Linked DNA regions of Gluconacetobacter diazotrophicus PA1 5. The protein of the gene in region 2 interacts with the protein of the main gene of each other region in a pairwise test. Links are inferred from orthologs where the notes say so. Each region holds a gene or a part of one and is shown on either strand. Other genes may lie near its edges.

Evidence for each region. The genes of interacting proteins can lie anywhere in the genome.
Region 1: the proteins of mntR (region 2) and GDI_RS12615 interact in binary tests that used the Escherichia coli proteins (3 or more experiments, as listed by UniProt). The link is inferred for Gluconacetobacter diazotrophicus PA1 5 from one-to-one orthologs.

Annotation. Positions count from the first base shown.
Region 1 is NC_010125.1:2,745,582-2,750,412, forward strand. Bases 925-3,895 are described here. They hold GDI_RS12615 (methionine ABC transporter ATP-binding protein), read left to right. Parts: upstream 925-1,881; coding sequence 1,882-2,910; downstream 2,911-3,895. Other genes in these bases: GDI_RS12605 (RBBP9/YdeN family alpha/beta hydrolase), read left to right, coding at 925-1,040; GDI_RS12610 (MetQ/NlpA family ABC transporter substrate-binding protein), read left to right, coding at 1,073-1,885; GDI_RS12620 (methionine ABC transporter permease), read left to right, coding at 2,891-3,538; GDI_RS12625 (L-fucose isomerase), read right to left, coding at 3,562-3,895. Outside these bases: GDI_RS12600 (thioredoxin domain-containing protein), read left to right, coding at 1-372; more of GDI_RS12605, read left to right, coding at 429-924; more of GDI_RS12625, read right to left, coding at 3,896-4,831. UniProt on the Escherichia coli protein: Part of the ABC transporter complex MetNIQ involved in methionine import. Responsible for energy coupling to the transport system. It has also been shown to be involved in formyl-L-methionine transport.
Region 2 is NC_010125.1:659,529-664,264, reverse strand. The notes cover bases 798-3,673. They hold mntR (manganese-binding transcriptional regulator MntR), read left to right. Parts: upstream 798-1,917; coding sequence 1,918-2,430; downstream 2,431-3,673. Other genes in these bases: GDI_RS03075 (FTR1 family iron permease), read right to left, coding at 3,621-3,673; GDI_RS03080 (iron transporter), read right to left, coding at 3,080-3,601; GDI_RS03085 (hypothetical protein), read left to right, coding at 2,495-3,067; GDI_RS03095 (Nramp family divalent metal transporter), read right to left, coding at 798-1,684. In the rest of the region: adenosylcobinamide-phosphate synthase CbiB, read right to left, coding at 1-378; more of GDI_RS03095, read right to left, coding at 383-797; more of GDI_RS03075, read right to left, coding at 3,674-4,436; GDI_RS03070 (cupredoxin domain-containing protein), read right to left, coding at 4,438-4,736.

The DNA of each region.
Region 1 (4,831 bases), 2.1 Mb from region 2 along the record:
CACCCGGACGATTACAGCCCGCAGAGCCTGCGCAGCGCCGTTGCCTGGGCCCGGTCCGGCGCGCGGCCGGTCCGGCTGCTCGGCCTGGCATCGTCAGGCCACGAAGCAAGGCAGGTCGAAAGCCTGGAGTTTCCGATCATCCAGGACGGCGCCGAAGGTGTCGCCGCCCTCTGGCGCGGCTTCAGCGTGGATGTCGGACCGGCCGGCACGACGCTGGACGAACATATGGTGTTCGTCCTGGACCCGGCCCGGACGATCCGGACGACGGTGTCCTATCCCCCGTCGCGCAACCGGGACTTCGCTGAAATCATCCAGGTCGTGGAAGCCTGCGATACGGGCTGTGCCGCACTACGCGACAGACGTGCGGCCTGAAGCCCCGAACCGCAAAATCACCGACCATGACCATTATCGATCCCGGAGGCACAGCGATGTCGGCCGTCGATTCCCCGAATCACGTCACCCCCGCGCTGGCGCTTCTCTCGGCTTTCGAAATCGTGATCGTGCCCGGCCTCCACGGCTCCTGTCCCGATCACTGGCAGTCCCGGTGGGAGAACGCCCTGCGCCTGCAGGGTGTCACGGTACGCCGGGTCATCCAGCGCGACTGGGCGAATCCCACCTATCAGGCATGGAGCAACGGTCTGCGCCATGCCTTGCAGGCCTGCCGGCGCCCGGCCATCCTTGTCGCGCACAGTCTCGGCGCCGTCCTGGTGGCGCGGCGGGCGTCCGAACACCGCCTGGGGCGCGCGGTCGGCGCCCTGCTGGTAGCGCCCGCCGATGTCGAGCACTATGCCGGGCCGGACGCCCGCCGGGTCACCGGTTTCGCCCCGCTGCCGGGTGTCCGGCTGCCGCTACCCTCCATCCTGGTCGCCAGCCGGAACGACGAATGGCTGTCGCCGGCCCGCGCCGCGACCCTGGCGACACGGTGGGGATCGACATTGATCGATGCCGGGCGGATCGGGCATATCGGCAGCGCATCGGGCGTCGGGCTGTGGCCGGACGGATTGTCGGCCCTGCTGCAACTGGCGCACGCGCTGCCTTGACGCCGCCAGCCGTTTCACTTCAAGGAGTGCCAATGACGCCCCCGTTGCCCCTGCGCCGCCGTTCGCTGCTTGCCCTGCTGGCCGCGACACCCTTTTCGCATGTCGCCCACGCGACCGCGCCGACGACCCTGCGGATCGGCATCATGGCTGGCGAGGATGAAGATATCTGGCGTATCGCCGCCGTCCATGCCGCCCAGGCCGGCCTGATGCTGAAGGTCGTCACGTTCTCGGACTACAACGCGCCCAACGAGGCACTGGCCGACCATGAACTGGACGCCAACGCCTTCCAGCACGGGCCGTTCCTGTCGGCCCAGATCGCGGCGCGCGGCTATCGCATCGTTGCGGTCGGCAATACCTACTTCTCGCCGATCGGCCTGTATTCCAGCCGCTGGAAATCGGTCAGGGACCTGCCCGGCGGCGCCGTGATCGGCGTCCCCAACGACCCGAGCAACGAAGGGCGCGCCCTGCATCTGCTTGAATCGCTGGGCCTGTTCACCCTGACCCCCTCGGCGGGCCTTCTGCCCACCGCGCTGGATATCGCCGACAATCCGCGCAACGTGACCATCAAGGAACTGGATGCCGGGATGGTGGGCCGCGCGCTGCCCGACCTGGACGCGGCGGTGGTCAATACCGACTGGGCCCTCAAGGCCGGTATCCAGGTCAGCCGGCAGCGGATCGGCCAGGAAGCACTGGCCGGCAACCCCTACGTCAACTTCATCGCCGTCAACGCGCAGGACGAGCACGCCCCCTGGGTCGCCCCGCTGGTCCATGCCTTCCAGCAGCCGGACGTCCGCCAGGGAATCCTGGACGTCTACCATGGTGCGATCGTTCCGGCATGGGGATGAGCCTTCTGCGGGTCGAGCACGCGTCGCGCCGCTTCGCCGGCCATACCGCGCTTCAGGATATCGATTTCGAGGTCCATCCCGGCGAGATTCTGGGCGTCATCGGCCGGTCGGGCGCGGGCAAGACGACATTGCTGCGCTGCCTGAGCGGCCTGGAACGGCCGGACAGCGGCCGGATCGTGATCGAAGGCGAGGACATCACCGCCCTGCCGGAAAGCCGGCTGGTGCAGGTCCGGCGGCGCATCGGGCTGGTGTTCCAGCATTTCAACCTGCTGCAGTCCCGGACCGTCGCCGGCAACGTCGCGCTGCCGCTGGAAATCGCGGGCGTGCCGAAAGCCGCACGCGCGGCGCGGGTGGCGGAACTGATCGAACTGGTCGGGCTGTCCGGGCACAAACGGAAACGGCCCAGCCAGTTGTCGGGCGGCCAGAAACAGCGCGTGGGCATTGCCCGGGCCCTGGCCGCGCAGCCGGCGCTGCTGTTGTGCGACGAGGCCACATCGGCGCTGGACCCCGAAACGACCGTCTCGATTCTCGACCTCCTCCTCGACATCAACCGGCGGCTCGGGCTGACCATCATCCTGATCACGCATGAGATGGAGGTCATCCGTCGCATCGCCCGGCGCGTCCTGGTCCTGGACCAGGGCCGGATCGTCGAGGACGGCCCGACCGCCGCGCTGCTGGGCGGCGCGACCCGCCACCCAGTCACGCGCGCCTTCCTGTCCGAAGGCCGGCCCCGCGTTCCGGACGATGTGATGGACGCCCTGCGCGACGCGCCATCCCAGGGCGCCCATCCGGTCCTGCACGTCGTCCTGGACGCGCCGGCAGGCCAGACGCCCCTTCTGTCCACGCTGGGCCGCCGCTTCGGACTGGACGTGACGGTCGTGCAGGCAACGGTCGGCGACATCTCGGGCCGTGCCGGCGCCGAATTCGTCCTGCGCCTGTCGGACCAGTCCGCCGAGGCGCTCGATTTCATCCGGCAGGCCAGCCAGTCCATGGAGGTGATCGGGTATGTCCCGGCTGATCGTTGATCTGGTCCTGCGCGCGACGGTCGAGACGCTGGACATGGTGCTGGCATCGGGCCTGATCGCGGTCATCGGCGGCCTGCCGCTGGCGGTCCTGCTGGTCGCGACCGCACCGGGCGGCTTGTATCCGCTGCCGGCACTCTCGCGTATCCTCGGCCTGGGTATCGACGCGGTCCGGGCCGTGCCCTTCATGATCCTGCTGGTGCTGCTGATTCCGCTGACGCGTCTGGTCGCCGGGACCACCCTGGGCACCGGGGCCGCGATCGTGCCGCTGGCGATCGCCGCCGTGCCCTATTTCGCCCGCATCGCCGAGGTTTCGCTGCGCGAGGTCGATCGCGGCCTGGTCGATGCGGTGCGCGCGATGGGCGGCACGCGCTGGATGGTCGTCCGCTACGTCCTGCTGCCGGAGGCCCTGCCCGGCCTGATCTCGGGCTTCACCGTCACGCTGGTCACACTCGTCGGCGCCTCGGCCATGGCGGGCGTCATCGGTGCCGGCGGGCTGGGCGACCTGGCGATCCGCTACGGCTACCAGCGATTCAACACCCAGGTGATGCTGTCGGTCGTGGCCGTGCTGATCGTCATGGTCACCATCATCCAGTTGATCGGAAACCTCGCGGCGCGACGGCTCCGCTAGAGCCAAAAACAGGGCCTGAGCCGTCAGCCCCTGCGCCCGTATAGCGGGCCGAGGGCGGCGCAGGCGCGATAGTCCTGTCCTTCCTTGTCGGAACCGAACGCCCCCCAGAGGCTGGGGCGATCGATCGCCGCTTCGTCCAGGTTGTGCATGCACACCGGAATCCTCAGCATGGCGGCGAGCGCCACGAAGTCCGCGCCCACGTGCCCGTGCGCGAGCACGGCATGGTTCGCCCCCCATGACGCCATGACGGAATAGACGTCGCGGAACGCGCCATGCCCCGTCAGCCGCGGCACGAACCAGGTCGTCGGCCAGCTCGGGTCCGTGCGGGCTTCCAGGGCCGCATGCACGGCAGGCGGCAGGTCCACGCTCCAGCCTTCCGCGATCTGCAGCACCGGACCGATTCCGGCGACCAGGTTCAGCCGCACCATGGTGAAGGCCACGCCACCCCGTGTCACGAAATGGCTGGAAAAGCCGCCGCCCCGGAAATATTCCTCCAGTCCCGGGCACCAGTCCGTCGCGGCCAGCAGGGCGGAGATATCGTCCTCGTCCACCTGCCAGTGCGGCTTGATCGTGGGCGCACCCTGCGCGTCGCGCACGGCGCAGGACCCGTCCAGCGCGGCCGCGCCCGAGTTGATCAGATGCAGGATTCCACCCGCGCTTTTGCCTTCCAGCCGGTGTCCCGTCACCCGCTGCACCGCCTCGGGCGACCAGAACGTGCGCACATCGGCGAAAATCTGGGCCTTGCCGCTCATCAGCAGGCCGAACAGCATGGTCGCCCCGTTCAGGCAATCATTCTCGGTCGCCAGGATACTGGGTGCGCGCGCGCCGCTCCAGTCGAACGAGCTGTTCAGCAATGCCTCCGCGACATCGGCGTTCGGATACTGGTCGGTCCAGTGACGCTGCCCCTGGAAACCCGCCGCGATCGCGTCATAGCCCAGCGCCTCTTCCGCCCACCCCATTGCCGCCAGACGCGCGTTGCCGTGCATCATGTCGCGAATGCACAGGGTCATCGCCAGGCTTTCCGACAGGATTTCGCGTTTCCCGGCCGCGTCACGCGGACGGGCGTTGCGCTCGATGCCGAAACGGAACCGCGCGTCCGCCCAGGCCTGGGCGGTCTCCAGTTCCGCCGTGTCGTAGATTTTCCTGTCGAGCCGGCGCCGCAATTCCGTCATGTCCACGGCCTGCACGCGCATGTCCAGCCACGACCGGAAAAAGGCGTGATCGACGATCGACCCCGCTATTCCCATCGACACGCCGCCGATCGACAGGTAGGTGCGCCCGCGCATCGTGGCG
Region 2 (4,736 bases):
CCCGCGCAACCCCGTGCCCACGTCGGCCACATGGTCGTGCAGCGAGCGCTGGGCGACCAGGGTGCCGGCGGCCACCGCCTGCAGCAGGATCGCAAGGCCGCGCGGCAGCACGCGGTCCATCAGCCATACCGCCCCACAGGCCAGGCCGACCGGCACCGCGACCACGATCGCCAGGGCCGCGAACCCCGCCGCCCGGCAGCCGGGCGACGACCAGCCGGGCCGATTGCCCAGGCGGTCCAGCCGGCCGATCAGCGCGCCGATCCACATCACCGGGTGGCCGATCCATGCGAAGACCGGGGCGGGATAGCCGACGCGCCATTCGATCACCGCCGCCAGCGCGGCCACGCTGAGCGTCGCGGACAAGGAAGCATCCGGCATCGGATCAGCCCGTCGCCATGTCCCACAGCAGCTTGCCGTTCAGCGCCAGGATGACCAGGGCGACCAGCCATGACAGGGCCGCGAACCCGCGCGAGATGGCGAAGGAGCCCATCATCCGCCGATCGGCGACGAACCAGACCAGCGGAATGACGGCGAAGGGCAATTGCATCGACAGCACCACCTGGCTGAACACCAGCAGCCGGTTCGTGCCCGCCGCGCCGTACAGCGCCGTGACCACCACCACCGGCACGATGGCCAGTCCCCGGGTCAGCAGCCGCCGCGCCCAGTGCGGCAGGCGCACATGCAGGAATCCCTCCATCACGATCTGGCCGGCCAGGGTGCCGGTGACGGTCGAATTCATCCCCGCCGCCAGCAGCGCCACGGCGAACAGCGTCGAGGCCACGCCCAGCCCCAGCAGCGGCGAGATCAGGCGATAGGCCTGCCCGATATCGGCCACGTCGCGATGCCCGCTGCCATGGAAGGCGGCACTGGCGACGATCAGGATCGCGGCATTGATGAAAAGCGCCATCATCAGCGCCAGCGTGCTGTCCCAGGTGGCCCAGCGGATCGCGTCGCGGCGCCCGGCCTCGGACCGGTCATAGGCCCGCGTCTGCACGATCGAGGAATGGAGGTACAGGTTATGCGGCATGACCGTCGCCCCGATGATGCCGATGGCGACATACAGCATGGCCGGGTCGGTCAGCAGGGCGGGCGTCGGAACCAGGCCACGCAGGACCGCCGCCACGGGCGGGGCCGCCGCGAGGATCTGGACCAGGAAGCACGCGGCGATGATGACCAGCAGGCCGATCACGAAGGCCTCCAGCACGCGGAATCCGCGGTTCATCAGCATCAGCACCAGGGCGGCGTCCAGGCCGGTGAGGATGGCGCCCGGCAGCAGCGGGAGGCCGAACAGCAATTGCAGCGCGATCGCGGTGCCGATGACCTCCGCCAGGTCGCAGGCGATGATCGCGGCCTCGCACGCCAGCCAGAGCGCGATGGTGACCGGCATCGGGAACCGGTCGCGGCACGCCTGCGCCAGGTCCCGCCCGGTGGCGATCCCCAGCCGGGCCGACAGGGCCTGCAGCAGGATGGCCATCAGGTTCGACAGCATGATGACCGACAGCAGCCGGTATCCGAACGCCGACCCGCCCGCCAGGTCCGTGGCCCAGTTGCCCGGGTCCATATAGCCGACCGATACCATGTATCCCGGCCCGGCGAAGGCCATCAGCCGCCGCCAGCCGGTGGCGCCGGGCGGAACGTGGACCGAGGCATGGGCTTCGGCCAGGCTGGCGAATGGATCGGGCATCGGGCGGCACACCAAGGGGGAGGAAGCCCGTCCAGCGTAGGGGCGGAGGATGAGAATATGCAATAAGCTATATGATGTGGCGCAGGCCATTTGGTATATGCTCACGTCGGTTTGCATGCCCGCCCGTCGCCCCGGACCGGAATTGAGGCCGGTGCGGTTGCGGTATAGATGTCCTGCTGAAGCAGGTCCGGCGCCTGCGGGCGCGATGACGAGCAGATGGGGAGTTCCGGCAGGTGAAGAACGCACGCGCGGCGCGCAGGCCGGTCGCGCCCATGCCTGATCCCGACATCCAGTCCGAAGGCTTCCGCCAGGCGCGCGAGGCACGGCGCACGGCGCTGGTCGAGGATTATGTCGAACTGATCGACGACCTGCTGGCCGAGGGGCGTGAGACGAGGCAGGTCGATATCGCCTGCCGGCTGGGGGTGTCGCAGCCGACCGTCGCCAAGATGCTGCGCCGGCTGACCGGCGACGGGCTGGTGACGCGCCGTCCCTATCGCGGCATCTTCCTGACCGAGTCCGGGCAGAAGATGGCCGAGGACAGCCGCGCCCGCCACCGCGTGGTCGAGGCGTTCCTGCGCGCGCTGGGGATCAGTGCCGACACCGCGCGCATCGATGCCGAGGGCATGGAACATTATGTCGGCGCCGAAACTCTGGCGGCTTTCCAGCGCGCCATCGATGCCGGACTGGCCGGATTCCTGCACCGTACCGCATCACGGGACCCCACGCCGCCAACTGGCACGTTGTAAAATCCGTCGCGCCGGGCTTGAGTAGGGACGACGGGCCAGCCAGGCATGCGTCAAGGAGGATGAAGTGAAGCAGATCCTGTCCGCCAGATTGACGCTGGGGGCCCTTGCCGTGGCCCCCGTTGCCGCGATCTGGGGCGTTCTCGCGGCTGATGCGCCGGCCCGGGCCGCGCCGCCGTCCACCACCGTTCCGGGCGCGATTCCCGCCATGGCCACGGCGCCCGCGCGCATGACCCCGAACGAGGCGGCCGCGGCAGCCGCCACCGGGCAGATCACGTTCTCGATGAAGGAGATCGATGTCGGCGCGGGTTATGCCTGGGGGACGGGACGCCTGGTCTATGGTGGCCAGACCTATGATTTCACCCTGAAGGGCGGCGGCTTGGTCGGGGTGGGCTTCTCGCACATCGAGGGCCACGGAACCGTGCGCAACCTGACGCGGCTGCGGGATTTCGAGGGCACCTACTGGGCCGTGCAGGGCGAAGCGACGATGGGCCTGGGACGCGGCGGCAAGCTGCTGGAAAACAACAACCTGGTCGATATCGACCTGGCCACCACGACCCGCGGCGCCCGCCTGGCCGCCGAGGCGATGCGCATCACGCTGCATCTCTCGGGCCCCGCCCGGGGCGCCACCCCCGGCTAGGGCAGCCGGGTCCTATTTCTGGGGGTAGGCGAAGGTAAAGGATTCGGCGAACGGGGCCCAGAATCCCGGGGTGCCGGTTTCCTGGTCCACGTGGTGCATGAAGCCGTTCGCCTCCGGCGAGCCGTAGCGGAAGACGACCGTATAGGTGCCGGGGCCGTCCATGCGGACGTTGTCGGCATAATGCGGGCCGTCCTTGGCGGTCATGGCGTGCAGCGTGCCCGTTTGCTTCCAAGGGCTGCCGGCCCGCGTCAGCGTGTAGGTGACGGTCAGGTACGGCACCCAGCCCCCGTCGGGGAAGCCCCAGACATTGTCGGCCGTCGCGTGGATGTCGGTTTCCAGGTGAATGGAATCGGGCCCGGTGGGCATGCCCGCCATCATCGGCGCGACCTCGATCCCCACCAGGTAATTGGCGGCGATTTCCATGTCATGGGCATAGACCGGGCCGCCGATCGGATATTCCCGCGCCAGGGCGGGCGCGGCCACCCCCAGCAACGTGACGGCAAGGGCGGAAGCGGCAAGAAATCTGGCAGTCATCTTTTCCATTCCTGAACGGTCACGCACGGGCAGGCTGGCGGCGCATCCTGTGCCCCGCCACGACCAGTACCAGCAAAGTCACCAGCCATGCCACGATCTGCACGCCGGTCGGACGATCCGAGTAGCCCATCAGCGCCTTGGCGGCACGCCCCGCCATGCTGCCGTCGGACAACAGCCATGACGAATCCCAGATATCGTAGCCCATGGCCGGAATCAGGTCGTCATTCGCCAGCAGGGCGGCGGCCTGGCTGGCCATGCCGGCGGCCAGAATCGACACCAGCCAGCCGGTGACGCTGAACAGGTGCCGCAGCGGAATCACCACCAGCCCCCGATACAGCGCCCAGGACAGGGCGCAGCCGCCGGCCACGCCCAGCAGGCCGCCGGTCAGCATCGGCACCAGGCCCGCCCCGGTGGAAACCGCGATCCCGTACAGGAACAGCACGACCTCCACCCCCTCGCGCAGGACCGCCACGGCCACGACGACCGCCAGCGCCGGCAGCGAGCGCGTGCCGCGGGCCACCGCCGCGCCGACCGCCTGCATGTCGCGCGCCATTTCGCGCCCGTGCCGCGCCATCCACACGATGTGCCAGCCCAGCATCAGCACCGCCAGGCAGAGGATCGACGCCGAGAACACATCCTGCCCGTTGCCGGACAGCGACTGCGACAGCGCCCCGGCGAACGCGGCGACGACGGCCGCCCCCAGCACGCCCGCCCCGATGCCGCCCGCCACCCACAGCCCGCGCCCGGCGATCCCGCGCGTGGCGGCCAGCACGATGCCGACGATCAGCCCGGCTTCCATCACCTCGCGAAAGACGATCAGCAGACTGCCCAGCATGTCAGTGTCCCTCTTGCGCCGTGACGGTACCCACGGCACTGTCCGGGTGGTAGTCGTCGAAGAACTTGTAGGTCCCGGGATGCAGCGGGCCGGCATGAACCGTGATCGTGCCGCCCTGGACGACGATCTTCTCGAACTTCATGTCGTAGCTTTCGAATTCGTCCACCGTGTCGTCCTGGTTGGACAGGGTGATCAGGAATCGCTGGCCGGCGGGAACGTCCAGATGGTCCGGCGTGAAATGATGGTCCTTCAGGACCAGGCGGTACGGGTCCTGCGCCGCCGCCGGCCGGGCCAGGCATA